3 regions of the Aquamicrobium ahrensii genome follow, and region 1 is predicted to be linked to each of the others. Evidence: predicted binding sites of a transcription regulator. Region 1 holds the regulator's gene; each other region holds the start of a gene.
What was found. Region 1 encodes LexA, which represses DNA repair genes until DNA is damaged. Its sites were predicted from a motif close to TGTTCNNNNTGTGTTCNG; they were not measured.
Positions count from the first base shown of each region.

Region 2: the regulator LexA is predicted to act here: its motif matches at 5,517-5,534, upstream of ABID44_RS11880 (ImuA family protein).
Region 3: the regulator LexA is predicted to act here: its motif matches at 5,355-5,372, upstream of recA (recombinase RecA).

Region 1 is NZ_JBEPMN010000001.1:168,153-178,295, forward strand. Features, by position in the region: gene lpxB (lipid-A-disaccharide synthase) at 1-704, shown strand, start outside; gene gltA (citrate synthase) at 767-2,056, opposite strand; gene gltX (glutamate--tRNA ligase) at 2,237-3,658, opposite strand; gene ABID44_RS00900 (ComEC/Rec2 family competence protein) at 3,945-6,266, shown strand; gene lexA (transcriptional repressor LexA) at 6,448-7,167, opposite strand; gene ABID44_RS00910 (molybdopterin molybdotransferase MoeA) at 7,282-8,487, opposite strand; gene moaC (cyclic pyranopterin monophosphate synthase MoaC) at 8,489-8,989, opposite strand; gene trpC (indole-3-glycerol phosphate synthase TrpC) at 8,994-9,800, opposite strand; gene trpD (anthranilate phosphoribosyltransferase) at 9,803-10,143, opposite strand, start outside.
Region 2 is NZ_JBEPMN010000008.1:84,311-94,453, forward strand. Features, by position in the region: gene ABID44_RS11870 (error-prone DNA polymerase) at 1-3,145, opposite strand, end outside; gene ABID44_RS11875 (Y-family DNA polymerase) at 3,142-4,578, opposite strand; gene ABID44_RS11880 (ImuA family protein) at 4,544-5,497, opposite strand; gene ABID44_RS11885 (metallopeptidase family protein) at 5,668-6,090, shown strand; gene ABID44_RS11890 (DUF1737 domain-containing protein) at 6,106-6,315, opposite strand; gene ABID44_RS11895 (HpcH/HpaI aldolase/citrate lyase family protein) at 6,373-7,251, opposite strand; gene ABID44_RS11900 (NAD(P)/FAD-dependent oxidoreductase) at 7,349-8,518, shown strand; gene ABID44_RS11905 (esterase-like activity of phytase family protein) at 8,532-9,551, opposite strand; gene cobT (cobaltochelatase subunit CobT) at 9,674-10,143, opposite strand, start outside.
Region 3 is NZ_JBEPMN010000004.1:148,721-158,863, reverse strand. Features, by position in the region: gene sufB (Fe-S cluster assembly protein SufB) at 1-562, shown strand, start outside; gene sufC (Fe-S cluster assembly ATPase SufC) at 590-1,345, shown strand; gene sufD (Fe-S cluster assembly protein SufD) at 1,371-2,639, shown strand; gene ABID44_RS07790 (cysteine desulfurase) at 2,712-3,953, shown strand; gene ABID44_RS07785 (SUF system Fe-S cluster assembly protein) at 3,950-4,354, shown strand; gene sufA (Fe-S cluster assembly scaffold SufA) at 4,462-4,848, shown strand; gene ABID44_RS07775 (TfoX/Sxy family protein) at 4,859-5,197, shown strand; gene recA (recombinase RecA) at 5,431-6,507, shown strand; gene alaS (alanine--tRNA ligase) at 6,781-9,444, shown strand; gene aqpZ (aquaporin Z) at 9,831-10,143, opposite strand, start outside.

The DNA of each region.
Region 1 (10,143 bases):
TGAAAAAGCTCGGCGGGCCGCCCGGAACCTATGTAGGGCACAGGCTCACACAGGATCCCGGCGTCGCCCTCGCTGCTGCCGGGCAGGATGCCCGGCGTGACCTGTCGCCGGATGGCAGGAAAACACTGCTTTTGTTGCCGGGGTCGCGCCGCGGCGAGGTGAGCCGGCTGCTGGAGCCGTTTCGCGAGACTGTGCGAGAGTTGCAGTTGCGTGGGCATGTTTTGCGCTTGTTGTTGCCGACTGTTCCCCATGCCGCGCCCATGGTGGAAAAGGCGGTCGCCGGCTGGGAGCAGAAGCCGGAAATCACGACAGAACCGGAAGCCAAATGGCGGGCCTTTGCGGAGGCGGATGCAGCGCTTATCGCATCAGGAACCGTTTCTCTGGAACTCGCTTTGTCGGGCGTACCCATGGTTTCGTGCTACAAGCTCGATCCCATCATCAAGCCTGTTGCGCCGTTCCTGCTGAAAATCTGGTCGGCGTCGCTGCCGAACCTGATCGCAGACCGGGCCATCGTGCCGGAGTTTTACGATCGCTTCGTGCGCCCTCAAACCCTAGCCCGGCAGATAGAGGCGCTGTTCATGGCGGGCGGCATGCGCGATTGGCAAAAGGATGGTTTCAGCGAAGTTCGTCGGCGCATGGCGACGGAGCGGCCTGCGGGCGTTATCGCCTCCGATGCGGTGCTGGAACTCGCCGAGCGTTCCTGAAATGCGCGCATAATGGAAAAAGGCCGCGAGATTCGCGGCCTTTTCTGTGTCTGGGCTTCTGATCAGCGCTTGGCGATCGGTACATAGTCGCGCTGCGCCTCGCCGGTATAGAGCTGGCGCGGACGGCCGATCTTCTGGCGCGGATCCTCGATCATTTCCTTCCACTGAGCGATCCACCCGACGGTGCGGGCCAGGGCGAACAGCACGGTGAACATGGTGGTGGGGAAGCCCAGCGCCTTGAGCGTGATGCCGGAGTAGAAGTCGACGTTCGGATAGAGCTTCTTCTCGATGAAATATTCATCGGTGAGAGCGATCTTCTCCAGTTCCATGGCGATGTCGAGAAGCGGATCGTCCTTGATGCCGAGTTCGCCCAGAACCTCGTGTGCGGTCTGCTGCATGATCTTGGCGCGCGGGTCATAATTCTTGTAGACGCGGTGACCGAAGCCCATCAGCCGGAACGGGTCGTTCTTGTCCTTGGCGCGGTTCACATATTCGGGGATGTTGTCGACATGACCGATTTCGGCCAGCATGTTGAGCGCAGCCTCGTTGGCGCCGCCGTGAGCCGGACCCCAGAGGCAGGCGATGCCGGCGGCGATGCAGGCGAAAGGATTGGCCCCGGAGGAGCCGGCCAGGCGAACTGTCGAGGTCGAGGCGTTCTGCTCATGGTCGGCGTGCAGGATGAAAATGCGCTCCATGGCGCGCGCCAGAACCGGGTTGACCTTGTATTCCTCGCACGGCACCGCGAAGCACATGTGCAGGAAGTTGGCGGCGAAGTTCAGGTCGTTCTTCGGATACATGAACGGCTGGCCGATGTGATACTTGTAGGTCATGGCCGCAATGGTCGGCATCTTGGCGATCAGGCGCATCGACGCGACCATGCGCTGATGCGGATCGGAGATGTCTGTAGAGTCGTGATAGAAGGCGGAAAGCGCGCCAACAACACCGCACATCACCGCCATCGGGTGGGCATCGCGGCGGAAGCCGGAGAAGAACTTGCTCATCTGCTCATGCACCATGGTGTGGCGCGTGACCCGGTAGTCGAAGTCTTCCTTCTGGGCCTTGGTCGGCAAATCGCCGTATAGCAGCAGATAGCAGACTTCGAGGAAGTCGCCATGTTCAGCAAGCTGCTCGATGGGATAGCCGCGGTGCAGCAGAATGCCGGCGTCGCCGTCGATATAGGTGATCTGCGATTCGCAGCTTGCGGTGGAAGTGAACCCGGGATCGTAAGTGAAGGCTCCGGTGGTGGAGTAGAGCGAGGCGATGTCGATGACGTCTGGCCCGATCGTGCCACTTCGCACCTTGAGCTCGTGAGTCTTGCCGCCAAGTTCCAGTTTCGCAGTCGATCCGGTCATTGCAAACTCCTTGTCAAGTCTCATGCCCAAGCGGCAAAAATTATTTTGCGATGCAAAATCCGAAAACATGGAAAATGTTCGAAATTGCAGCCTGTATAAGGTGCCGGGCCGATCGGCCCGCGCGCTAATGTTGCACCGCAAAACAAGCCTTTCAATGCCATTTTTCGCGGCCCTGAATCCTTAATCGATTTGATCCTGAATACGCCCGAGGCTTTCCTCGCGGCCAAGCACCTCCAGCACGTCGAACACGCCGGGGGAGGTGGCCCGACCTGTCAGGGCGGCGCGCAGAGGCTGTGCGATCTTGCCGAGCTTCAACCCCGAGCTTTCCGCAAATTCGCGAACCGCCGCCTCTGTGGTCTGGGCATTCCAGTCGCCAAGCTCCTGGAATCGTTCCGAAACTCCCTTCAGCACGGTCCGGGCGTCGGCATCCAGTATGGAAGCGGCCTTGTCGTCCAGTTGAAGCGGCCGATTCGCCGTCAGGTAGTAGGTGTTCCCGGCAAGTTCCACCAGCGTCCTGGCGCGTTCTTTCAGGCCCGGCATCGCTTTGAGCAGCCGCGCTCTGGCCGCATCGTCGAAACCTGCATCTATTTCCTCGCCGTTGGGCAGATAGGGCAGGGCGGCAAGAAATGCCTCAGTCAGCGCAGCGTCGTCCATGCCCCGCATGTGAACGCCGTTAAGCGCTTCAAGCTTGGCGAAATCGAAACGCGCGGCTCCCTTGTTGACGTCCTTGACGTCGAACCAGTCGACCATCTGACCGATCGACATCACTTCGTCGTCGCCATGGCTCCAGCCAAGGCGGGCAAGATAGTTCAGCAGCGCCTCGGGCAGATAGCCCATCGAGCGGTAGGCTTCGACGCCCAGAGCGCCATGGCGCTTGGAGAGCTTCGCGCCATCAGCCCCGTGAATGAGCGGAATATGCGCCATCTTGGGAACCTGCCAGCCCATGGCGTTGTAGATGACGGTCTGGCGCGCGGCGTTGGTGAGGTGGTCGTCGCCACGGATGATATGCGTGACGCCCATGTCATGGTCGTCGACCACGACCGCGTGCATATAGGTGGGATTGCCGTCCGAGCGAAGGATGATGAAGTCGTCCAGATCCTTGTTGGGGAAGCGCACTTCCCCCTGCACGAGGTCGTGAACGACGGTTTCGCCCTCGGTAGGGGCCTTGATGCGGATCGCGCCCGCAACACCTGCCGGCGCGTCGGCGGGATCGCGGTCACGCCAGCGGCCGTCATAGCGCGGGGGACGCCCTTCGGAGCGGGCCTTCTCACGCATCTCTTCCAGTTCGGCCGGCGTGGCGTAGCAGTAATAGGCCTTGCCCGAGCGCACCAGTTCCTCGGCCACTTCGCGATGGCGCGAGGCGCGCTGGTATTGGGATACGGCCTCTCCTTCCCAGGTGAGGCCAAGCCAGGTCAGCCCTTCAAGGATGGCCGCGGTGGCGGCTTCGGTGGAGCGTCCCCGGTCGGTATCCTCGATGCGCAGCAACATGACGCCGCCGGTGTGCCGGGCGTAGAGCCAGTTGAACAGCGCGGTGCGCGCGCCGCCTATGTGCAGAAATCCCGTAGGTGAGGGAGCGAAGCGGGTGACGACCTTTTCAGACATTCAATTCTCGCGCGGTGCCGAAAGCCGCCTGTCGGGCTTTCGCAGTTTGCGCGTTCATGTAGCATAGGAGATGAGGGGTGCAAGGGGAGAGCCCGTGACTTTGTCGTCTGCGGGGGAACAGGGCGCAAAGATTCCGCCATCTGACGTCAGCGAACGCAATCTTTTCGCCTTGCCGGAGCGGGTCTCGCAGGATGCTCCGCAGGCTTGCGAGCCGTTGCGCTGTTCCACACAGCCAAATTCCGCTGAACCAGCCGTTGAGACGCCGCCTCGGCCCCCGAACCTGTGGGTGGCGAAGGAGCCAGCAGCGGGAGGAGCGGCGTGGCGCGCCGTTTCCGATGCGATCGCTCTGGAACTTGAGCGTGGCGGCGCGTTTCTGCTGACGCCGGTGTTCTTGTCGGTCGGGGTCGTCGCCTATTTCACGCTGCGCTACGAACCGTCCTGGCCCTCTCTTCTTGCCATGACGGGGCTTGTCATCGGGACCGTGTGGCTCGCCCGGCACAGACACGCGCTCCAGCTTTGCCTGCTCGCTCTGTTGCTCTGTCTTGCCGGAATCTGGCTTTCCAAGCTGGAAACCTGGCGACTTGGAACGAAGATCATAGGCGCGGAGATAAGTGTGCGCCTGACAGGCCGCGTGGTGGAGATCGAGGAGATGGCCAGCGGCCGCAAGCGACTCACCATCGATGTCGTTTCGACCGAGCGTCCGAAATTGCGGTATCAGCCGGAGCGAGTGCGCCTTTCAGCCCGCAAGATATCTCCTGATATCGGTCCCGGTTCCGATGTGACCGGCCTTGTGCGCCTCCTGCCGCCTGCGGGGCCGATTCGACCGGGCAGCTACGACACATCCTTCTCCAGCTATTTCAGCGGCATCGGCGCCAGCGGTTTCTTCCTTTCCGGGCCGGAACTTTCCTCCCCGACAGTAGCTCCGATCACCGCCCGTTTCGGCGCGGCGATCGAGCGTGCGAGGCAATCGATCGCCGGGCGTATCAGGCAAAGTATCGGCGGGCCGGAGGGCGAGATCGCCGCCGCTCTCATCGTCGGCGTGCGGGCTGGTATCCCGGAAGAAATCAATGAGGCGATGCGCAAGACCGGCATCTACCACATCATTTCCATTTCCGGTCTGCATATGGCGCTGGTCGCCGGCACCGTGATGGGTCTCATGCGGGCGCTGTTTGCGCTGTTTCCGGATTTTTCGTCCCGTCGACCGGTCAGGAAATATGCGGCGTTGACGGCGCTGTTCGCCATCATCGCCTATCTGCTGATTTCCGGAATGGTGGTCGCCGCAGTTCGCTCTTTCATCATGCTGGCGGTGATGCTGATCGCCATTCTGTTCGATCGAAGCGCGCTCACTATGCGCAACCTCGCCATTTCCGCCATCATCGTCATTCTCGTAACGCCGCATGAGGTTGTGGGCCCAAGTTTCCAGATGTCGTTTGCGGCGACCGCCGCACTTGTTGGGGCCTATGCGGCGTGGTCCGATTATCGCGCCCGACGCGTTTCGGCGGGAGTTCCCGCAAAGCGCTCGCTCGCCAGTGCACTTCTGCATCGATTTGCCGTCATGATGATCGGGCTCGCCGCCACTTCGATCGTCGCTGGCATCGCGACAACACTTTACGCAGCCTGGCACTTCCAGCGTGTGGCGCCACTCAGCCTGCTGGCGAACCTCGCAGTCATGCCCGTCGTTTCGATCATCGTCATGCCGTTTGCGGTTTTCGCGTCCATAGCCATGCCTTTCGGGCTGGATGGCCCGTTTCTGTATGTGATGGGGCAGGGTCTGACTGTAATGATCCATCTGTCAGAACGGATCGCCGACCTGTCGCCCATTGATGCGGTCGGCCTGATTTCGGCAGCTTCCGTCCTTTTAGCAAGCATAGCGCTCGTGATCGCGACCATGGCGACGACATGGCTGCGATGGGTTTCGGCGCCGTTTGCGGTGGCGAGTCTGATGATGCTGATTGAAGAACGCACACCGGACATTCTGATTTCGGAAGACGCGCGGTTGCTCGCCGTCACCATGGAGAATGGCGAGATCGCCGTTAACCGTCCGCGCCCCAACGCCTTCACCATGGATAATTGGCGGCGGGCTCTCGATGCGCAAGGCGTGCAGGCGCCGGAGCGACGCAAACAAAAGGATCGGAACGATCTCGCGCTGAAAATGAAGGACGGTGGCGAGGAATCCACCGCAGGCGCAGGATTTCGATGCGCGGACAGGGTTTGCGTGACACACCACCCTTCAGGCGCGCAGATCGTGCAGGCGTCCGATACCGATACTGCCCGCGCCTTCTGCGATACGGCGAGCCTTATCGTGATCGAAGACCCAACGGCAAGAAATCCCTGCCGCAATGCCGGTCTCGCCGTCATCACCCGCCGCCAACTGGCGCAAAAGGGCAGTGCGGCGGTATTCCTGCCGGCAGGCTTTTCATCGAACGGCGCAGCATCCACGAGACCAAAGCCCGAAATACACTTCTCCATCGAGGGAGACTATCGCCCATGGCATACCCAGCGCCGATTTTCCCGGGAGGCGCGCGGCATGCCACCCTACCAGCGGAAAGTGGCCACCCCCAAGCCTGCAAATTCTCCGGAAGGTGGCCTGACGCGCGAATCGGAATAAAGAACAAGCCCGTCCAGAATGCACGCGATGGCCGCCCGCTCCAGGATCAAGCCGCCAACGTGTAATACCTAACCTGATTTAGAAGGTTAGCCTTATATCGTTTGGTTTTCTCGATATTTTTCTTTAAAAGATACATGCACCTTCTGAAGACCGGCTTTCGTCGAAGGGCTTCCACTTTCTATCAGTAGCGACGGATCAATCCGACAAGCCTGCCTTGCACCTTCACCCGGTCGGGTCCGAAGATACGCGTCTCATAGGCTGGATTGGCCGCTTCAAGGGCAATGGAAGCACCCTTGCGGCGGAAACGTTTCAGGGTGGCTTCCTCGTCATCCACCAGCGCGACCACGATGTCACCCGGCGTCGCCGTGTCACCATTGCGGATGATGACCGTATCGCCCTCAAAGATACCCGCCTCGATCATCGAATCGCCTTTGACCTCCAGCGCATAGTGTTCGCCGCTGGAGAGCATTTCCGGAGGCACGGAAATGGAGTGCGTCTTATGCTGGATCGCATCGATCGGCACGCCGGCGGCGATCCGTCCCATAACCGGAATGGAAACGGCCGAACCCGAATCGTCGTCATTGCTGGCGATCTGGAGTTTGCGGGTTTCTTTAGCCGGCTGCCCGAGACTGCCCTGAATGACGCTTGGGGAAAATTTTCGCGCGCTGTTGAGGCCGGGCGCAATGGAATCGGGCAAACGCAACACTTCGAGCGCCCGGGCGCGATTGGGCAGGCGGCGAATGAAGCCGCGTTCCTCCAAGGCGGTGATGAGCCGGTGAATGCCGGATTTGGAAGCGAGATCCAGCGCCTCCTTCATCTCGTCGAATGAAGGCGGAATACCGCTCTCTTTCATTCGTTCATGAATGAAGAGCAGCAATTCATGTTGCTTGCGCGTCAGCATCGGTTCCCCCGGCAGCGGTGAATCCAGAATTGGAAAACAAACCCGGAACAAACACTATATGTTCCAGTTGTGTTCCGCAACCGTTTAAAGTTTAATGAATGAATTGAGAATTCGTTAGTCGATGAGCAGAACCGGGCACGGCTCGCCGGCTGCGAGCGGATCTGCGAATGGAGCCCGGACGATCAGGCCGCCGGCTGCCGCCATCACGCGCAGCATGGAGGAATCCTGCATTTCGAACGGCGTGGCCACAAGCTTTCCATCGCGCTCCTCAAGCCTCGCGCGCACATAATCCTGCCGGTGATCGTTGGCGCTCATGTCGGCCCCAAGGATAGCGGCGCGCATGTCCTGCCGGAACGGCTTTCCTCCAAGACGGGCAAGCAGCGGTTTGAGGAAAAGCTGGGAGCAAACGAGGCTGGCCACCGGATTGCCGGGCAGACCAAGACATCTGATCTCGCCCATCCTGCCGAACATCAGCGGCTTGCCGGGGCGCATGGCGATCTTCCAGAAATCGAGCGTCATGCCTTCCCCGGTCAAAACCTCGTGAACGAGGTCGTGATCGCCAACGGAAGCGCCGCCGGACGTAACGATAACATCTGCCCCCGCCGCCACCGCTTCCCTGACCAGCGCTGCCGTGGCGTCCCTCCGGTCGGGGGCGATACCGAGATCAAGCACTTCCGCGCCGGCGGCGCGGGCGCAGGCTGCGATGCCATAGGCGTTCGAGGAGATGATCTGGCCAGGCCCGGTTGCGCTGCCGGGCGGGCGCAACTCGTCTCCGGTGGCGATGATGGCGACCAGCGGGCGCTTCACCACCGAAAGGCTGGGATGGTTGGCGGACGCAGCCAGCGACAATGCTGCAGGACCGAGCAGGCGGCCTTTCTCGATCAGCAGGTCGCCTTCCATGAAGTCGATACCGGCGCGCCGGACATTGCGGCCCGCTACCGTGGTCTCGAGCAGTTCTATGATGCCCGGCGCCGCAACCTTCACATTCTCTTGAATGACGACAGTGTCGACGCCGGCGGGAAGGGGCGCGCCGGTGAAGATGCGTACGCATTCTCCCTTGCCCACGGTCCCGGAAAAGGTGCTGCCGGCGGCAATTTCGCCAATCACTGCGAGCCGGTTTCCAATTGCGCCTGCATCGACCCCGTGGGCGGCGTAGCCGTCCATGGCGGAGGCGTGGAACGGCGGCTGCGTGCGAAGCGCCGTTACCGGTTCAGCCAGCACCCGGTCGTAAGCCTGATCGAGGGGAACCCGTTCGGCAGTCAGAGGCTCGACACCCTGCAGAAGGCGCTCCAGCGCCGTCTCCATCGGAACCAGAGCCATGTCAGCTTTCCGCCTCATAGTCGCCGGACTTGCCCCCGGTCTTTGAAAGCAACCTGACGTCCGAGATAACCATGCCACGATCCACGGCTTTGGCCATGTCGTAGATGGTGAGGCAGGCGACGGAAGCGGCTGTCAGAGCCTCCATTTCCACCCCGGTCTTGCCGGTCACCCGCGCCATCGCCCGCACCCTGAGGCCGGGCAGGGCGTGGTCCGGTTCGATCTCCACCGTGACCTTCGTCAACAGCAGCGGGTGGCAAAGCGGAATGAGTTCATGCGCTTTCTTTGCCGCCATGATGCCGGCGATTCGGGCCGTGCCAAGAACGTCGCCCTTCTTCGCATTGCCTTCGACAATCATTGCCAGCGTTTCGGCCTGCATGCGCACGACGCCCTCGGCGACCGCCTCGCGAATTGTTTCGGCCTTGTCGCCAACATCCACCATATGCGCCTCCCCCATCGTTCCGATATGGGTGAGGCCGCTTTTGGCGGGTGGTGTATTGGTCATCGCCTCAAGCTCCCGGAGCGTCCAGCCCCAGCAAAATGCGCGTTGCAGCGGTGACGTCTTCCTGCCGCATCAGGCTTTCGCCGACGAGGAAGGCGCCAATTCCGCTGGCGGCCAGCCTCTTGCAATCCTCATTGGTGAAGATGCCGCTTTCGCCCACCAGCAGCCGATCCGCCGGAACCATGGGAGCCAGCCGCTCGCTGGTTTCGAGGCTGGTTTCGAAGGTGCGCAGATTGCGGTTGTTGATGCCCAGAAGACGGGATGAGAGACGCAGCGCGCGCTCCATTTCCTCCTCGTCGTGAACTTCGATCAACACATCCATGCCGAGCGAAAACGCGGTGTCTTCAAGCGCGCGAGCCGTTTCGTCGTCCACGCTCGCCATGATGATGAGAATGGCGTCCGCGCCCCAGGCGCGCGCCTCATGCACCTGATAGGTGTCGAACAGAAAATCCTTGCGCAATGCAGGCAGGGACACCGCCTCGCGGGCGTCGGTCAGAAACTCCGGCGCGCCCTGAAACGAGGGGGCGTCGGTGAGCACCGAAAGACAGGCCGCCCCGCCGGTTTCGTAGGCGCGGGCGAGGGCGGGCGGATCGAAATCCGCACGGATCAATCCTTTGGAGGGGCTGGCCTTCTTGATCTCGGCGATGAGCGCGAACTGGCCGTCCCTGTTGCGGCTTTCGAGCGCGGCGAGAAAACCGCGCGGCTTGTCCCGATCGCTCGCACGGGCCCTGAGATCATCCAGTGAAACGCGCGCTTTGGCGGCGGCGATTTCGTCGCGCTTGTAGCTTTCGATCTTACGCAGAATATCGGACATGGCTAAGCGTTGGAAACCTCGATCAGTCTGTCAAGCACCTGCATGGCGCGGCCGCTGTCGATCGCCTCGCTGGCTTTCGCGACGCCTTCCGCCAATTCGGTCACCTGCCCGGCGACCACGAGACCGGCCCCGGCATTCATCAGCACGGTGTCTCGGTAGGCGCCGGAAGCGCCGGAAAGCACATTGCGAAGCGCTGCCGCATTGGTTTCGGAATCTCCGCCGCGCAAGTCCTGCTTGGAGTGGCGGCCCAACCCCAAGGCCTCCGGAGTTAGCGTGAAACTGCGCACCTCACCACCAGCAAGTTCGGCAACCTGCGTTTCGCCGGTGGTGGTGATCTCGTCAT
Region 2 (10,143 bases), on a different contig from region 1:
TGCCGGTGACGCGCACGAAGCGTCCGCCCATGACCGCCGCCCGATAGCGCTCGAATATACGCGGCCAGACGATTATATTGGCGATCGCGCCCTCGTCCTCAAGCGTGAGAAAGATGGCGTTGCCCTTGCCGGGTCGCTGCCGCACCAGCACCAGGCCCGATACGGTGACGCGCGCACCATCCGACAGCGACCCCAGCCGAACGTTCGGGGTCACGCCGGCGCGATCGAGCCGCGCACGCAGAAAACTGACCGGATGCGCCCTCAGCGACAGGCCGAGGCTGCGATAATCATGCACAACCTGTTCGCCGGGCCGCATCGCCGGAAGGCGCGTAACGGGTTCGCGCTCGGGCGTATCGAGACCCGGCCGGTCGAACAGCGGCAGGGCCTCGAGCGCGCTTTTGGCGTCGAGCGCGCGCACCGCCCACAGAGCGCCGCGCCGGTCGAGCCCGACCGAGCGGAAAGCATCGGCTTCGGCAAGCTTGCCGATCTCGCCCCTGCTCAGCCCGGAGCGCAGCCACACATCGCGCACCGAAACATAGCCGTCGCCACGGCGGGCGACGAAGGCTTCCATGCGCTCCTTCCCGAGACCCCTGATCTGGTTGAAGCCCATGCGCAGCGCATGCATGGTGCGGATGGTCCGGCGCATGTCGACATGGCGTTCCGAAACACGCGACGGATCGAACCCGGCCTTTTCCAGCGCGCACTCCCAACCGGACGCGTTGATGTCGAGCGGGCGGATTTCCACGCCATGCTCGGCCGCATCGCGTATGAGCTGGGCCGGCTTGTAGAAGCCCATGGGCTGGGAGTTGAGGATCGCCGCGCAGAAGACGTCCGGGTAGAAGGCCTTGAACCAGCAGGAGGCATAGACCAGCAAGGCGAAGGAAGCGGCATGGCTTTCGGGAAAGCCATATTCTCCAAAGCCCTCGATCTGCTTGAAGCAGCGCTCTGCAAACGCTTCCGGATAGCCCTTTTTGACCATGCCGCTGACCATGCGCTCCTGGTAGAGGCTCACCTTGCCTGTCCGCCTGAAGGTCGCCATGGCGCGGCGCAGCAGGTCCGCCTCGTCCGGGGTAAAGCCGCCGGCGACGATGGCGATCTTCATCGCCTGTTCCTGAAACAGCGGCACGCCCAGCGTCTTGCCGAGAATCCCTTCCAGTTCGGGTTTGGGGTAGTCGACCCGCTCCCTGCCTTCGCGCCGGCGCAGATACGGGTGCACCATGTCGCCCTGTATGGGGCCCGGGCGCACGATCGCCACCTCGATGACGAGATCGTAGAAGCAGCGCGGCTTGAGGCGCGGCAGCATCGACATCTGGGCGCGCGATTCGACCTGGAATACGCCCAGCGTATCGGCCCGGCAGATCATGTCGTAGACGAGCGGATCTTCCTTGCGCATGGTGGCCAGCGTTATCGGCCTGCCATGCCCGTCGCGCACCCGGTAATGATCTTCCAGCAGGTTGAAGGCCCGCTTCATACAACTCAGCATGCCGAGCGCCAGCACATCCACCTTCAGGATGCCGACTGCGTCGAGATCGTCCTTGTTCCATTCCACCATCTTGCGCTCGTCCATCGCCGTCTTGACGACGGGCACGATCTCGTCGAGCCGGTCTCGGGTGATAACGAAGCCGCCGACATGCTGCGACAAATGTCGCGGACATTCCGTGGCCACCAGTTCGTTGGCGCGGGCCAGAACATGGCGCGTCACCGGATCCGCCTTGTCGAGGCCGCCAGCCTTCGCCTGTTCGGAGCCGATGCCGGAGGTCCACCACCCCCAGATCGAGGCGGACAAGGCGCCCTGCACGTCCTGCGACAGGCCCATGGCCTTGGCCACCTCGCGCAGGGCCGAACGGCCCCGGTAGCTGATCACGGCGCAGGCCAGCGCCGTATGTTTCGCCTTATATTTATCGTAGATATAGGCAATGACCTCGTCGCGCCGCTGGTGCTCGAAATCGACGTCGATGTCGGGCGGTTCGTTGCGGTTCTCGGAAATGAAGCGCTCGAACAGCGAATCGATCTGCTCCGGCGCGACGGCGGTGACGCCCAGCAGAAAGCAGACCACCGAATTGGCGGCCGAACCGCGCCCCTGGCACAATATCTCCTTGCTGCGCGCGAACTGGACGATGTCATGCACGGTGAGGAAGTAGCGCGCATAGTTCATCTTGCCGATCAGCGCCAGTTCCTTGTCGATACGCTCCGCCAGCTTTGTGGACACGCCTTCGGGATAGAAACGGGCCGCCCCCTCCCATGTCAGCCGCTCCAGTTCCTGCTGCGGGGTCGCGCCGTCGCGCGTCGGCTCGTCGGGATAGTTGTGCTGCAATTCGGAAAGGGAAAACGACAGCGTTGCGGCGAAGCGCAGCGTCTCGGCCAGCGCCTGCGGACAGCGCTTGAACAGCCGCGCCATCTCGGCCGGCGGTTTCAGGTGGCGCTCGGCATTGGCGGCGAGCTCGAACCCCGCCTCGGCCACGGTGGTCTTGAGGCGGATGGCGGTGAGCACGTCCTGCAAGGGGCGACGCCCGGCCGCGTGATAGAGCACGTCGTTGGTCGCCATCAGCGGGAGGCCGGCGGCACCCGCAAGGGCCCCGGCCTGCGCCAGCCGGAAGCGGTCATTGCCGCGATAATCGGGCGCGACGGCCAGCCACAGGTTCTGGCCGAACCGGTCCTTCAGCCGGGCGAGCAGGGCAAGGGTTTCGGTTGCGGGACCAAGCGGGTCGGGCAGGATGGCGAGCGAGATGTCGTCACCCCATTCCATCAGGTCGCGCAGATAAAGAAGCGGCGCGCCCTTTTCGCTTTCCTCCCGCAGATTTCCTGTCGTCAGCAGCCGACACAGATGACCCCAGCCCTCGCGGTCCTGCGGGTAGGCGAGCACGTCCGGCGTGCCATCGGCGAAGGCCAGCCGGCAACCCGGGTGAAAGGGCAGGACAGGCGATTCGCCCTCTTCCGAAAAGCGGATCGCCTTCGACTGGCTCCAGGCCCGCACCACGCCCGATACGGTGTTGCGATCGGCCAGCCCCATGCCGGCATACCCAAGCGCGCAGGCCGCCACGATAAGCTCTTCCGGCCGCGAAGCCCCGCGCAGCAGCGAAAAGTTCGAATGAACGCCGAACTCGATATAGGCGGGAGACCCATTCGCCGCAGCGGAAGCGCTCATGCGAAGAGCCCATGCATGAACCAGCGCGGCGGCGGCTTGCCGGCCTCATGCTGGCCGAGCCGGTAGAGCCAGTAACGGCGGCCTTCGCTGTCCTCGACGCGGTAATAATCACGCTCCGGCATATCTTCCGCGCTGCGCCACCATTCGGGCGCGATGCGTTCCGGCCCCTCGGCGCGCACCACCTTGTGCAGGGCGCGCCGCCAGCGAAACCGCATCGGCGGTCCTTCCGGTATTTCAGTCACCGGCACCTCGACCGGTTCCGGCCGGTCGAACAGGCGTACGGGGCGTTCGGGTTGGGGGCGCTCGGGCGGCAATGGATGAGGCGCGCGCGGCCTGCCGCCCTCCACCACCTTTCCCGCAAATGGCCGCAAGGCGACCGCCCGTTCCGGAATATGGCTTTCGATCCGATCCGGTCGCATCACCGCGCTGGGCCCCAGCCTTGCCCGTACGCGATCCGCGAACAGGGCAAGATCGTCCTCCGCCACGTCGGTCTCGCCGGCGAGATCGGTTTGACGCATGTCGAAGGGCGCGGTTGAAAAGGCGGCGAGACGGGCAAGGTCGAAGCCATAGCCGGCGTCGAAATCGCAGGCGATGGCGGCAAGCTTTTCACGGAACAGATTGCGGACCTTGACCGGATCGCGCAGGGCCAGGGAGGTGGAAACGGCGATGCGGCTGACGGCGCCATCGACCCGGAACAGGGAAAGGCTGAGCCGCCTTGCGCCCTCGCCCCGCCGTTCCAGATCGCTTTTCAGCGCCGCCGCCAGCATGTGGATCAGCCGTTCGATGTCCTCGGTGAGCACGACCGGCTCGGCCAGTCGCCGCTCCACCGACAGTTCCGGTACGGGCAGGCGCGGCGACATCGCCTCGTCGATGCGGCCAAGCGCCTGATCGAGGCGCATCAGAAACTCCCGGCCGAAGCGGCGGGCAAGGGGCGCGCGGGGCGCAGCCATGATTTCGCGAACGCTGCGCAGGCCCACGCTGTCCAGCCCCGTGCAGACCGGCTTTTCAAGGCGCAACGCCTGCGGCGGCAACGGCGCGAGAAGCTCCACCTCGCCTCCCGGCGCAACGATCCGCTTGCCATGGAAACGCGCCGCCGCCCATGCCGCCCCGGCGGCCGAGGCAAGGCCGGCGCGCGCCTCGAAGCCCTGTTCGAAAAGCTGGGCCAGCATAGTGTCCAGCATCGGTTTTTCGCCGCCGAACAGTGAGGTGCAGCCGGTCACGTCAAGGAGCAGCCCGTCCTCCCCGTCCAGCGCCACCAGCGGCGTATAGCGGTCGCACCAGTCGGCAAGCTGACCCAGCAGGCGGCGTTCACCTGCCGGGTCGGCCTCGACCACGTCGAGGGACGGGTGCATGGCGCGCGCATCGGCAAGGCCCATGTTGCGCTTCAGGCCAAGCGCCTCAGCCCGTGCGTCGAGGGCCCCGATCTGCGTCACGTTGTTCCGGTGCAGGCTGAGCGCCAGCGGCGGATGCGTCTTTTTTGCGGAACGCCACGACCTGCCCAGCCGCCGGCGCAGAACCCTTTCCGCAGCCAGATAGGGAAACCACAGCGACAGGATTCGCTGCCCCGATTTGCGGGTTTGCTCTTTCGGTGAACAGGCGCTCATCGCAATTCCACTCCAGTGTGAACAGGCCGGGCAAGGCGGCGGGACATTTGTCGACCGAGACGGTGAAGGCTGGCCGGCCGATCGAGTCTTCGAGCGGGCCGGCAAGGGTGCGGCGCGACCCGGAGGGGGCCGGCGATACGACCAGACGCACCGGCGCAGCGGTCGTCTCGGCCTGCGCGGCCTGACGCAGCAGCAACACCGGCCGTCCCGCCGCCTGCGCCCGGCGATGCAGGCGGCGCGTCGCCGTAAGGTCGAGTTTTTCGGGATTGCCGCGAACCTCCACCACCACGGCCGCCAGCCTTTGCAGCGGAATCGCCTCCTCCGCCACCCACAGCGCATCGGCAAGCTTCGGGGCTTCGGCGAACAGAAGGCGTTCCGGGGAAAGGCCCGACAGGACCTGTGCGCCCGCCGCATGCGGAAAGCCGGCCTCGCGGAACACCTCGGACATGCCGACCCACAGCACCGGTCCCGGTTCTTTTGCCTGGCTAAGCAACAAACCGGCCAGCGCCAGCGCGAAGCCGGAAACCGCACCGGAATCGCGCGTTTCATGACCATGGATCTCGGTCAGGGCCGCCATCGCCAGCCCGCCGCCGAGCAGCTTGTCGAAGCCTGCGACGCCGATGCCAAGACGCGCGGCGTCGCCCGCCTCCGCCGGCGTCTCCAGCCGCTGCGGCAGCGTGCCTTCGATCCTTGCGATTTCCCGGCGCAGGGCGAAAACGGCGTCCCGCGCCACGGCGCGGTTCGCCATGACGTCAAACTCTCTTATTTGTTCCTGTTATGTTCTTATGGATTCCAGAGCCGCAGGCGAGAGTCAAGCAGCTTTGAGAAGAATTTATTCCTCTTGAGGTTCCGCGCATGCATCAGGGTTTGCCGAGCCCGGCGCAAAAGCCTATATGCCGCGGGAAAGAAGGACGAAGCATGGCCCGCATCTACAAGACCCGCACCTGGCACGGAGAGCTCTCACCCTCGCTGGAGGAAATGGAGATGCTGGCTCTGGAAGCCTACGCGCATCTGCCGGATGAGTTCCGCACGCTGACCGGCGAAATCGTCATTCAGGTGACCGAATTTCCCACCGACGAGATCATGGACGATCTGGCGCTGGAAACGCCGTTCGACCTGCTCGGCCTGTTCGAAGGCCGCGGTATCGCCGAACGATGGAACCCGGCCACCGGCGAGGGGCCGAACCGCGTCACCCTCTACCGCCGCGCCATTCTCGACTACTGGGCTGAAAACGAGGAGACGCTGAGCGACATCGTCACCCATGTGCTGATCCACGAGATCGGCCACCATTTCGGGCTTTCCGACGACGACATGGAGCGTATCGAGACCTCGGCCGAATAGAGCAGGAGAGCCGTCCTACCAGTCGCCGAGCTTCGTCTCGCCGGCAACATAGTCCTGGCCTTCGACATCCTTCACCACCGCCTGCCCGCAACGCATGATCTTTTCCTGTCCGTCATAGGCGTAGGTCGGCGAGCCGTAGAGATGCCAGCCCTTGTTCAGCGCCGCCGTCACCTTGTGGCAGAATGTGGCGTCGTCGACGGCTGTGAGGAAACGATAGAGGCGCATGGGTTCGTCCTGTGATGACGCTGCTTCAGCTCATGGGTCCGGGGTCCGGGACAGCGATCATGCCCCGATGACGGCTGCTTTCGCCAGCAGTTTTTCGGCCTGCGCCAGATGCAGGCGCTCGACCATGCGCCCGTTGAGAGCAATCACGCCCTTGTCCCGATTTTCCGGAAGCGCGAAGGCGGCGGCTATGGCGCGCGCCTCGGCGACGGCGCCTTGCGACGGCGCGAACACCGCATTGGCCACCTCGATCTGCGCGGGATGGATCAGCGTCTTGCCGTCGAATCCCATATTCGCCGCCTCCGCGCATTCACGCGAAAACCCCTCCGTATCGCGGAATTCATTGTAGACGCCGTCGATGAGGTCGAGCCCGCCGGCGCGCGCCGCCAGCACCATCTGCATCAGCCAGGGCAGGAAATAGCGCCGGTCGGGCGTCAGCGCCACGCCGGTCTCCTTGGCGAGATCGTTCGTTCCGGCAACGAAACAGGCGAGCCGCGAGGCGGGATCGCGGCCAAGCTCGGCAATCGTGGCGCTGTTCATCAGGCCCTTGGGCGTCTCGATCATCGCCCACAGGGCGATGGCGGCGTCCTCGTCGGCCTCGTCCAGAAAATCGCCTGCTTCCAGAACGTCGCGCGCCGTATCCACCTTGGGCAGCAATATGGCGTCGGGTTTGCACGCAATCGCTGCGGCGAGATCCTCCGCCCCCCATTCGCTCGACAGCGCATTGATACGCACCACCATCTCGGCCCGCTGCGGACGGGCCGCGAAAATCGCGGCGAGCTTCCGCCGCGCCACCACCTTTTCGGATGGCGCCACCGAATCCTCCAGATCGATGATGATAACATCGCAGGTCAGCCGCCCCGTTTTGGCAAGCGCCCTGTCGTTGACGGCGGGCACGTACAGAACGGAGCGGCGGGGACGGATTTGCATTTCGGTCATCTGGTCTTCTTGCCCGGCTCTTCTGGCCCTTGCAAGAGCTTGCGGCGGAATGGCGAAAGCTGCATTGATCGGCGCAGGTAAAATCGGGAATCACATCATGGCGAAATACGACATCGTCATCATCGGCGGCGCGATCATGGGCGCTTCGCTCGCCTATTATCTGCGCAAGGAAGGCTTTTCCGGCACTGTCGCCCTGATCGAGCGGGACCCGCAATTCACCCACTCCGCCACCATGCTGTCGGCGGCCTCGATCCGCCAGCAATTCTCGATCGCCGAGAACATCCGCCTGTCGCGCTTCACGCTCGACCTGTTCCGCCAGTTGAAGCAGGCGTTCGGCGACGAGGCCGACATCGGCTTTCGCGAGGGCGGCTACCTGATCCTCGCATCGGAGGAGGGGCTGCCGGTTCTCCGGGCAAACCATGCGGTGCAGGCGACCGAAGGCGCCGACATCGTGCTGGAGGACGCCGAAGCCCTTATGAAGCGCTTTCCCTGGCTGTCGGGCGAGGGCATCGTCGCTGGAGCCTATGGCGCCAGCGGCGAGGGCTGGTTCGATGCGCATGCCTATCTGCATCTGTTCCGCAAGGCGCTGCGCAGCATGAATGTCGATCTCGTCACCGCCTCGGTCACGTCCATCGAGCGGCAGGGCGACAGGATCGCCTCGGTGACGCTCGACAATGGCGACAGGCTGGAGGCCGGTCTGGCGGTCAACGCCGCCGGCCCCAACGCCGGCAAGGTGGCGGCGCTTGCCGGCGTCGAGCTGCCGGTTGAGCCGCGCAAGCGCAACGTCTTCGTGTTCGAGGCGCGCGAACGCTATGCCGACATGCCGCTGCTGGTCGACCCATCCGGCATCTATGTGCGCCCGGAAGGCTCGGTCTACATCACCGGCGGGGCCGAGAACGAAGAGGGCGAACAGGCCGCCGATCCGGCCGATTTCGAACCCGACTGGGGTCTGTTCGAGAACGAGATCTGGCCGGTGCTGGCCACCCGCATTCCGGCCTTCGAAGCGATCAAGATGACCCGCGCCTGGGTCGGCCATTACGACTATAATACACTCGACCAGAACGCGGTGATCGGCCCGCATCCGCAGGTGTCGAATTTCATCTTCGCCAACGGATTTTCCGGCCACGGCCTGCAACAGGCTCCCGCCGTGGGCAAGGCGCTGGCCGAACTGATCGTGCACGGCGAATATCGCATGCTCGACTGCTCGGTGTTTTCCTACCAGCGTATCGTGGAAGGGCGGCCTTTTCGCGAACTCAACGTGATCTGAACCCGGCCATCATTCAGTCTTCGTGCAGCACGAATTCGAGATAGAGATTGCGTTGCAGGAACGACTGGTTGTCGTCCGACATCATCGACACCATGGTGGCGCCGTCGGCGCGTCGCCATACGTCAAGCGCTTCCATATTGTCGATCTGATAGGCCATGTCCGCCTGAAACAGCACCGGCCCGTCGACCAGCGCACCCTCGGCCATGCTGTCGCCGGCGATGCGCCGCAGCCGCATGCGAACGCCGCTCATGATGGTGTAGCTGCGCTCCAGCAGCAGCAGGTCGCCACCCGGCAGGAAAGCGCCGTCGGTGATGTCGAACCCGCCATGGCGGCGGACCGTGAAGACACCTTTCCGCGGCCCATCGGTCACGGCGGCGAAGATGTTACCTTGGCTGTCGATACTCTTTTCGGCGACCACCACCAGCGCGCCCCTGAGCGGGCCTGAGACCGGCGCGAAGGCGACCGTCTCGAAGCCGCGATTCTGGCGAAGCTCATAGGCGGGCACGAGGAAATCGATATCTCCTGTCGGCCCTTTCATGCCCTGCGGCTCGATGCGGAAACGGCTGATTCGATGCCGACGCTCGAATCCGACGATGGCCTCGCCATTGCGCACGGCAAGGCTTTCGGCATCCATCTCTCCCTTTTCGGGATATGCATTGCCGGCCGCATCGACCATGGGCTGCATGCGCACCTGTTCGAGCCCGGCAGGTTTTCCTCTGGCATCGCGCACGATGCTGGCGAACAGCCAATAGCCGGTATCCGTTACGGCGAGGAAATCACCGCCGGGCGAGAGGAAGCGCATCGCGGAAACACCGCCGAAGGCGCGCGTCGCAGCAGACATCTCCAGCCCCCCGACGAACTCCAGCGGGCCGAACCGCGTCTCGTCGCTACCGATATGAAAGCTCGTGATCTGCCGCGAGGATACGCTGATGGGCCGCACCGCCGCCGGTTCGGCGAATGCGGGAGCGAAAAAGAGAACGGCGAGCGCGAACAGCAGCCCGCGCAGCAAGCCCGTGGACGGGCAGGGGCGCACGGGTTAGAGCGCCGTGCGTCCATCCGGACGCACAAAGGACGTTCTGAAATTTTGACCGGGCATCGGAACGATCCGAAAACCGCGTACACTTTTCGGTCCGATGCTCCAGGCCAGCGCGAGCATCAGGACGCCCGTCGCATCCTGCCGCCGCGGCCGTGGGTGCTTTCCTCCTCGAACAGCGAGGCGAGCTGCTCGGTCATGGCGCCGGCCAGCTCCTCCGCATCGACGATGGTGACGGCGCGGCGATAGTAACGGGTCACGTCATGGCCGATGCCGATGGCCAGCAGCTCGACCGGCGAGCGCGTCTCGATCAGCTCGATGACGCCGCGCAGATGCCGTTCCAGATAATTGCCGGGATTGACCGACAAGGTGGAATCATCGACCGGAGCGCCATCCGAGATCATCATCAGGATCTTGCGCTGCTCGGTCCGCGCCATCAGCCGGTGATGCGCCCACAACAGCGCCTCGCCATCGATGTTCTCCTTCAGAAGGCCCTCACGCATCATCAGGCCGAGATTGCGGCGCGCACGCCGCCACGGCGCATCGGCCGACTTGTAGACGATATGGCGCAGATCGTTGAGGCGGCCGGGAT
Region 3 (10,143 bases), on a different contig from region 1:
TGCGCGCTCGAAAATTTCCTGGACGCAGGTGGAGACGGGTTCAGCCATCACCTGGAAATATCCGAGCTGCATCCTGCGCGGCGACGACAGCCAGGGCGAATTCTACTCGATCGCCGTCTCCAACGGCCATCAGCAGATCGACAGTGGCACCAAGATGATTCATCTCGGCAAGAACACCAGGAGCCGCATCATCTCCAAGGGCATCGCCGCCGGCTTTTCGCAGAACACCTATCGCGGTCAGGTGTCCGCCCACCGCAAGGCCACGAATGCGCGCAACTTCACCAACTGCGACTCGCTGCTGATCGGCGACCAGTGCGGCGCGCACACCGTGCCTTACATGGAGGCCAAGAACTCCACCGCCCAGTTCGAGCACGAAGCCACCACCTCGAAGATTTCCGATGACCAGAAGTTTTACGTCATGCAGCGCGGCATCCCCGAAGAGGAAGCCATCGCGCTCATCGTCAACGGCTTCGTCAAGGAGGTCATTCAGGAACTGCCGATGGAATTCGCCGTCGAGGCGCAGAAGCTCATCGGTATCTCGCTCGAAGGTTCGGTCGGCTGACCGTTTACAGATATTCAGGAAGAACAAATGCTTGAGATCAGAAACCTCCACGCCCGTATCGCCGAGGACGGCGCCGAGATCATCCGCGGGCTGAACCTTACGGTGAAGGCCGGCGAAGTCGCCGCCATCATGGGCCCTAACGGCTCCGGCAAGTCCACGCTGTCCTATATCCTCGCCGGGCGCGACGATTATGAAGTGACCGAAGGCGACATCCTCTACAATGGCGAGTCCATCCTCGAGATGGACCCTGCCGAGCGCGCCGCGACCGGAATTTTCCTCGCCTTCCAATATCCGATGGAGATACCGGGCGTCGCCACCATGGAATTCCTCAAGGTGGCCATGAACGAGCAGCGCAAGGCGCGCGGTGAGGAGCCGCTGAAGATTTCCGAATTCATCGCCCGCGTGAAGGAAGTCGCCGGCACGCTCAACATGGACATGTCCATGCTCAAGCGCCCGCTCAATGTCGGCTTCTCGGGCGGCGAGAAGAAGCGCGCCGAAATTCTGCAGATGAAGCTCCTGCAGCCGAAGCTGTGCGTGCTGGACGAAACCGATTCCGGCCTCGACATCGATGCGTTGAAGGTCGTGGCCGAGGGTGTGAATTCGCAGCGTGCGCCCGACCGCGCCTTCCTCGTCATCACCCACTACCAGCGCCTGCTGGAGCATATCGTGCCCGACTCCGTGCATGTCCTCTACAAGGGACAGGTCATCAAGTCCGGCGACAAGTCGCTGGCGCTCGAACTTGAAGCCAATGGCTATGCCGGCGTGATCGGTGAAGCCGCCTGAGGCGGCGGAACGTGAGGTGAATGCAATGAACATACACGCAACCCCGCAGCTTACGCCCGCCGAGACGGCCCTCATCGAGGCCTTCGGCGAGCGGCTGGGCGCACTGCCGGGCGACAGCGCGGTGACGGTCAGGCGCGACGGCGCCATCGAGGCGATCAAGGCGGGCCTGCCCACGCGCCGCGTCGAGACCTGGCACTATACCGATCTGCGCCGGCTCCTGAACAAGGTGCCGGAGTTCGACACCACGGCATCCGTCAAGGCGCTCGACCCGCTTCTGGAAGGTTCGGGACTGGTCACGCTGGTGAATGGCGCTGTTTCCGGCAAGCCGGTGCTCGACAATGGCGTTTCGTTCGCTCCGCTTGCCGAGCGGCTGGCCGATGGCGCTTTTGCCGCTTCGCTGGAGACTTATGGTTCCGACGACGCGATCGGCGCGATCAATGCCGCCTTCGTGGCGGATGGAGTCGCGCTCGACATCGCCGAAGGCGTCAAACTTGAAAAGCCGGTCGAACTTCAGAACCTGCAGGCCGGCGGCCAGAGCCATGTGCGTCTGGCGGTCAATGTCGGCGCGGGTTCCCGTGCTGTCATCGTGGAGCGTCAGACAGGCGAAGGCGCGGGGCTTGCCACGTCCGTCAGCCAGCTTCAGGTTGGCGATGGCGCCGAGGTGACCTGGCTGATCGTGCAGGAGCAGCCCGAAACCGCGCAATATCTGGCGCAGTTCAAGGCTGTGATCGGAAAGGACGCCAAGCTGACGCTGTTCGTCATGAACGCCGGCGGCAAGCTGGTGCGTCAGGAAGTGCTGGTCAAGGTCGCGGGCGAGGGCTCGGATTTCCAGTTGCGCGGCGTCAACCTGCTTGCGGGCGACAGCCACACCGACTTGACTATGGTGCTTGACCATACGGTTCCGCATACCGGCTCCACGGAGATCGTGCGCAATGTGGTGACCGGCAAGGCCCATGGCGTGTTCCAGGGGCGCATCAATGTCCATCAGGTTGCGCAGAAGACCGATGCGCGCATGGCCTGCAACACGCTTCTGTTGTCCGACGACGCCGAATTTTCGGCCAAGCCGGAGCTGGAGATCTTCGCTGACGACGTGGCCTGCGGCCATGGCGCGACGGTGACGGAAATCCACGGCGACCATCTTTTCTACCTGATGTCGCGCGGCGTTACCGAGAAGACGGCGCGCGGTCTCCTGGTGAAGGCCTTCGTCGCTGAGGTGATCGAGGAACTGGAAGACGAGGAGATCGTCGAGGCCCTCGAAATCCGGCTCGACCAGTGGTTCGCCACGCACGGCTGAGCATTTGGGCCTGATCGGCGTCCCCCTCCCGTATGGGTGGGGGATTCGGGAACGCGGTGTAGAGAACGAGCAATGGACCAGAAGATCGAGACGACCCCTTATGATGTCGAGGCTATTCGCCGCGACTTCCCGATCCTTGCCCGGCAGGTGCATGGCAAGCCGCTGGTCTATCTCGACAACGGCGCGTCGGCGCAAAAGCCTCAGGTGGTGCTGGACGTGATCCAGCATGCCTATTCCCTGGAATACGCAAACGTCCATCGCGGCCTGCATTTCCTTTCCAACGCCGCCACCGACGCCTATGAAAAGGCGCGTGAGAGCGTGCGCCGCTTCCTCAATGCGCCGTCCACCGACAACATCATCTTCACCTCGAACTCGACCGCCGCGATCAACACCGTGGCTTACGGGTTCGGCATGCCGAACATCGGCGAGGGCGACGAGATCGTGCTGTCGATCCTGGAGCACCATTCCAACATCGTGCCCTGGCATTTTATCCGCGAACGGCAGGGCGCGAAGCTGGTCTGGGTGCCGGTGGACGATCTTGGCGCGCTGCATCTCGAGGATTTCGAGAAGAGCCTGACCGATCGCACGAAGCTGGTCGCCATCACTCATATGTCCAATGCGCTTGGCACCGTGACGCCGATCCGGGAAATCTGCCGTATCGCCCATGCGCGCGGCATTCCGGTTCTGGTCGATGGGAGCCAGAGCGCCGTTCATATGCCGGTCGACGTGCAGGACCTCGATTGCGATTTCTTCGTCTTTACGGGCCACAAGGTTTACGGCCCCTCTGGCATCGGCGTTCTGTACGGCAAGACGGAGCGGCTGGAGGCGATGCGGCCCTTCATGGGGGGCGGCGAGATGATCGAGGAGGTGACCGAGGACACGGTCACCTATAACGCTCCGCCCCACCGCTTCGAGGCCGGCACACCACCCATCGTTCAGGCGATAGGGCTGGGCGCAGCTCTGGACTACATGGACAGCATCGGCCGCCAGCGCATCGCCGCGCATGAGGCCGAACTGACCGATTATGCGCATGAACGGCTACGCGCCATCAATTCGCTGCGCATTTTTGGAGAAGCTGCGGACAAGGGAGCCATCGTTTCCTTTGAGCTTCAGGGCATTCATGCGCATGACGTCTCGATGGTGATCGACCGTCAGGGCGTTGCAGTGCGCGCCGGCACCCATTGCGCCCAGCCGCTGTTGAAACGCTTCGGCGTCACCTCCACATGCAGGGCATCCTTCGGCATGTACAACACCAAAGCCGAGATCGACGCCCTGGCGGAGGCGCTGGAAAAGGCGCGGAAATTTTTCGGATGACGGATATGGATGAGACCACCACGAACGCCGAAGCCGACGGACAGCCTGAACAGGCCATCGCAACCGCGCCGGTTTCGAACATTTCCGAGGACGAACTGGCGCGGCTGACCGACGATATCATTTCCGCGCTCAAGACCGTCTATGACCCGGAAATCCCGGCCGATATCTATGAGCTTGGCCTGATTTACCGCATCGATATCGAGGACGACCGCACCGTCATGATCGACATGACGCTGACCGCGCCCGGCTGTCCGGTCGCCGGCGAGATGCCCGGCTGGGTTCAGAACGCGGTGGGCGCGGTGGAAGGGGTTTCCGGCGTCGAGGTCAACATGACCTTCGATCCGCCATGGACTCCGGATCGCATGTCGGAAGAGGCGCAGATCGCCGTCGGCTGGTATTGAACGCCGGTCGCGCCCTTGCGGCGAGTTCCGAATTCCCCCATCTTGGGGGGAGATAAAGAAGGTCATTCCGGCGGGCCTTTAACCCGCGTGGCATGGAGAAGACTGGCATGGCACGTTTTTCCGTCATGACGCTGACCGAGAAGGCAGCCGAACGCGTGCAGGAGATCGCCTCCTCGCGCGAGGGCGCGCATGGCATTCGCATCGGAGTGAAAAAAGGCGGTTGCGCCGGCATGGAGTACACCATCGATCTGGTCACTCAGCCGAACCCGAAAGACGACCATGTCGAGCATCGGGGCGCACATGTCTACGTCGCGCCGGAAGCCGCGCTTTTCCTGCTCGGCACCGAAATGGATTTCGAGGTTGGAACGTTGCGCACCGGCTTCGTATTCCGCAATCCCAACCAGTCTTCCGCGTGTGGTTGCGGCGAATCCGTGGAACTCAAGCCCGCCGATCTGAAGGCTCTGGCCGAGGCTCGCGCCGCAGCCGACGCCTGAACTGCCCGCCATGGACAATGCGCGTATCGACGACCTTTTCGAAGGCCTCGGCGCGGTTACCATACGCCGTCTGTTCGGCGGCAAGGGCGTCTACCATCGAGGCGTCATCATAGCCATTGTTCTGCAGGACGAACTGATGCTCAAGGCGGATGCCGAAAGCGGTCCCGACTTCGCGGCCGCCGGCTCCCGGCAATGGACCTATCGCGGAAAAGGCAGGAAGGTGGCCATGCCCTATTGGACCGTGCCCGAGGCCGCATTCGATGATCCCGATGAAATGACGATGTGGGCCCGCAAGGCTTATGACGCCGGATTGCGGGCAGCGGCGCAGGAAGAGAGGCTGGCGCGCTGAGCCGCCTAGCATGGGGTCAGGCGGGGCTTCGATTCGGGGCCGTGTGTTCCCGCCTGCAATATTCACATCTCCACAAAGGCGCATCCGGTCTTTAAACAAAATGAGAACATATTAGGTTTTTCAAATAAAAACAAATAGTTAATAACTCTTGCCAGATTGGAACAAAAGAGGTACAAAAATGTGAGCGGTCAACGATTGTCCGTCTATCATTGACGACCAAAGGGTGCTGTATCATGGCTCAGAATTCATTACGGCTTGTAGAGGACAATTCGGTGGACAAATCAAAGGCTCTGGACGCGGCCCTGTCGCAGATCGAGCGGGCTTTCGGCAAAGGCTCGATTATGCGTCTGGGCGCAAACGAGCAGGTGGTGGAGATAGAGACGGTCTCGACCGGATCGCTCGGCCTCGACATTGCGCTGGGCGTGGGCGGCCTGCCGCGCGGGCGTATTATCGAGGTTTACGGTCCCGAAAGCTCGGGCAAGACGACGCTGGCTCTTCATACAGTGGCCGAGGCCCAGAAGAAGGGCGGCATTTGCGCGTTCGTCGACGCCGAACATGCGCTTGACCCCGTCTATGCCCGCAAGCTTGGCGTTGATCTCGAAAACCTCCTGATCTCGCAGCCGGACACCGGTGAGCAGGCGCTGGAGATTTGCGACACGCTGGTGCGCTCCGGCGCGATCGATGTTCTGGTGGTGGATTCGGTGGCTGCGCTGACCCCGCGCGCCGAAATCGAGGGCGAAATGGGCGATTCTCTGCCCGGCCTGCAGGCCCGCCTCATGAGCCAGGCGCTGCGCAAGCTGACGGCGTCGATCTCGCGCTCCAACACCATGGTCATCTTCATCAACCAGATCCGCATGAAGATCGGCGTCATGTTCGGCTCCCCGGAGACGACCACCGGCGGCAACGCGCTCAAGTTCTACGCCTCGGTGCGTCTCGATATTCGCCGTATCGGCTCGGTCAAGGATCGTGACGAGGTGGTCGGCAACCAGACCCGCGTCAAGGTGGTCAAGAACAAGCTTGCCCCGCCCTTCAAGGTGGTCGAGTTCGACATCATGTATGGCGAAGGCGTGTCGAAGACCGGCGAGCTCATCGACCTCGGCGTCAAGGCCGGAGTGGTGGAGAAGTCCGGGGCGTGGTTCTCCTACAATTCGCAGCGTCTCGGTCAGGGGCGCGAGAACGCCAAGCAGTTCCTGCGCGACAATCCCGATACGGCGCGCGAGATCGAAATGGCGCTTCGCCAGAGTGCGGGCCTGATAGCGGAGAAGTTCCTTGAAGACGGTGGTTTCGAGGCGGAAGCGGGAGAGGGTTAATCCTCGATATCCGGGCGCTGCGACACGCGCTGTGTATCGTAACCAAAACGCCGGTCTTTTCAGGCCGGCGTTGTGGTTTTCCGGAACGGTAAAAAAGGTTTTGCAGCTTGTTGTGTAACGCCGGTGTTCGCTATCGCATCTCCGACAGTCCGGAGCGGCGCGCGGCATTCTGGACAGGGTGCGGGCAGGCCGCTAAAAGGCTGTGTTTCTGCACGGGCGCTCACATGGTTGGTTGAGGCGCTTTTTCGAATTATTGTCCAAAAGGCATCTTCCATGAGTGGTGTGAACGAGATCAGGTCGACCTTCCTCGACTACTTCCGCAAGGAAGGTCACGAGGTTGTGGCCTCCAGCCCGCTTGTGCCGCGCAACGACCCGACATTGATGTTCACCAATGCCGGTATGGTGCAGTTCAAGAACGTGTTTACCGGTCTCGAAACGCGCGCCTACAGCCGCGCAACCACCTCCCAGAAATGCGTTCGCGCCGGGGGCAAGCACAACGACCTCGACAATGTCGGCTACACTGCGCGTCACCACACCTTCTTCGAGATGCTGGGCAATTTCTCCTTCGGCGACTATTTCAAGGAGCGGGCCATCGAGCTTGCCTGGAACCTGATCACCCGCGAGTTCGGGCTGGCCAAGGACAGGTTGCTGGTGACCGTCTATCACACCGACGAGGTGGCCGCCGACCTGTGGAAGCGGATAGCCGGCCTGCCAGACGAGAAGATCATCCGCATTGCGACCAGTGACAATTTCTGGGCGATGGGCGATACTGGTCCCTGCGGTCCTTGCTCGGAAATTTTCTATGATCACGGCGATCATATTCCCGGTGGCCCCCCCGGCAGCCCCGACGAAGATGGTGACCGCTTCATCGAAATCTGGAACCTCGTCTTCATGCAATACGAGCAGGTGGCGAAGGAGGAGCGCATCGAACTGCCGCGCCCGTCCATCGATACCGGGATGGGGCTGGAGCGCGTCGCCGCCGTGCTGCAGGGCGTGCATGACAACTATGACATCGACCTCTTCAAGGCGCTGATCCGCGCTTCCGAGGAAGCGACCGGCGTTCCCGCGATCGGGGCGAACCGTGCCAGCCATCGGGTCATCGCCGACCATTTGCGCGCCTCGTCCTTCCTCATCGCCGATGGCGTTCTGCCCTCCAACGAGGGACGCGGCTATGTGCTGCGCCGCATCATGCGCCGCGCCATGCGCCATGCCCAGCTTCTGGGCGCAAGGGACCCGTTGATGTGGCGTCTGGTCCCGGCGCTGGTGCGCGAGATGGGGCAGGCCTATCCCGAACTGGTAAGGGCCGAGAACCTGATTTCCGAAACGCTGAGGCTGGAGGAAAGCCGCTTCCGCAAGACGCTGGCGCGCGGCTTGACCCTTCTCAACGAGGCGACCGAGAATCTGGGTGGTGGCGGCCGGCTCGACGGGGAAACCGCTTTCAGGCTCTACGACACTTACGGCTTCCCGCTCGACCTGACGCAGGACGCGCTACGTCAGCGCAATATCGCCGTCGATCTCGATGGATTCAACGCGGCGATGGAACGCCAGAAGGCCGAGGCCCGCGCCAACTGGGCCGGATCGGGTGAAGCGGCGACCGAGACGGTCTGGTTCGGCGTGCGCGAGAAAACCGGCGCTACCGAGTTCCTCGGCTATGACACGGAGCAGGCCGAAGGCATTGTTCAGGCTCTGGTGCAGGAGGGCAAGGAAGTGGAAAGCGCCTCCGCCGGCCAGAAAGTGGCGCTCGTCGTCAACCAGACGCCATTTTACGGGGAATCCGGTGGTCAGATGGGCGACACCGGCGTCATATCCGGTGAGGGCCTCTCCATCGAAGTCGAGGATACGCAGAAGAAGGGCGATGGCGTATTCGTGCATCTCGGCCAGGTTGTGACGGGCACGGTGAAGCTTGGCGCCGCGGTCGAGCTGAAGGTCGACCACGCACGCCGCAGCAGACTGCGCTCCAATCACTCGGCCACCCACCTCATCCATGAGGCGCTGCGCGAGGTGCTTGGCGCCCATGTCGCCCAGAAGGGCTCTCTGGTCGCTCCGGATCGCCTGCGCTTCGACATCTCCCACAACAAGGCGATCGCCCCCGAGGAGCTTGAGCAGGTGGAACGCATGGCCAACGAGATCGTGGTCCAGAACGGCCCGGTCACGACACGGCTGATGTCGGTCGACGATGCGCGCGCCGAAGGCGCCATGGCGTTGTTCGGCGAGAAATATGGCGACGAGGTGCGCGTCGTCTCGATGGGAACGGCCCTGCACGGCGAAAAAGCCAACCGGCCTTATTCGATCGAACTGTGCGGCGGCACCCATGTCAGCGCCACTGGCGACATCGGCTTGGTGCGCATCATATCCGATAGCCCGGTTGCCGCCGGCGTTCGCCGCATCGAGGCGCTGACGGGAGATGCCGCGCGCCAGTATCTGGATGAGCAGGAGCGGAGGCTCAAGTCGGTCGCGACGATGCTGAAAGTATCGCCCGCCGAGGCGCCGGCGCGCGTCGAGGCTCTGATGGAGGAGCGCCGCAAGCTGGAACGTGAACTTGCCGAGGCGCGGCGCAAGCTGGCGCTGGGCGGCGGGGCAGGTGGCGACGCCACTTCCGAAGTGAAGGACGTTGCCGGCACGAAATTTCTCGGCAGGGTGGTCGAGGGTGTTTCTCCGCGCGATCTGAAGTCGCTGGCCGATGAAGGCAAGAAGTCCGTCGGCTCGGGCGTTGTCGTCTTTGTTGGCGTCGCCGAAGACGGCAAGGCGAGCGTCGTGGTGGCTGTCACCGACGATCTCACGGCACGCTTTTCTGCGGTTGATCTGGTGCGCAAGGCTTCGGCCGCGCTTGGCGGGCAGGGCGGTGGGGGCCGACCCGACATGGCGCAAGCCGGTGGTCCCGACGGGACCCGGGCCGGGCAGGCGCTTGCAGCGGTCGAGGCGTCCCTGATCGGCTGATTCCTCCCTCCCGCCAGGGTCGCCTTTACCAAACGAGTCAGTGCCCCGGCCTGTCAGGTGCGGGGTATTGCCGTTTTGAAGGGCGATCCCGGCTCGGTCAGCGCGTTGCAGTGGTGTCGTGGATGTTTGCGTTAGGTCCCACGCTCGGTGGTCGCGGAGGGTGCGGGTATGCAGGGCCCGGCCGTTGTCGGCGAGGCAGAAGGCCGCAACGATGCGCTTATCTGAGCAGCCTGCGGTGCTGTACCCCGCCGGCCGGATGCGGGCCAGCCGGGGCACCAGAGCCGGAAACCCGGTGTTTGGGCAAAGTTGATCTGTTTGATTGCTGGTTACGTTCAAGGGAAAAAAGGCGGCCGCAGGCCGCCTTTTCATATATGCCGCGGAAGATTTCATTCGTCCGCGTAGATTGCTTTCCAGATCACCGCGCCGATCGCAGCGCCCGCGATTGGGGCGAGCCAGAACAGCCAGAGCTGACCTAGAGCGCCGGTTTCCGCGAAGAGGGCGACACCGGTGGAGCGGGCCGGATTGACCGAAGTGTTGGTGACGGGGATCGACACCAGATGGATCAGCGTCAGCGTCAGACCGATGGCCAGCGGCGCGAAGCCGGCCGACGCCTTGGCTGTGGTCGTCGCCAGGATGATGAAGATGAAGAATGCGGTGAGCACCGCCTCGATCAGCAGGCCGGACAACAGGGAGTATTTG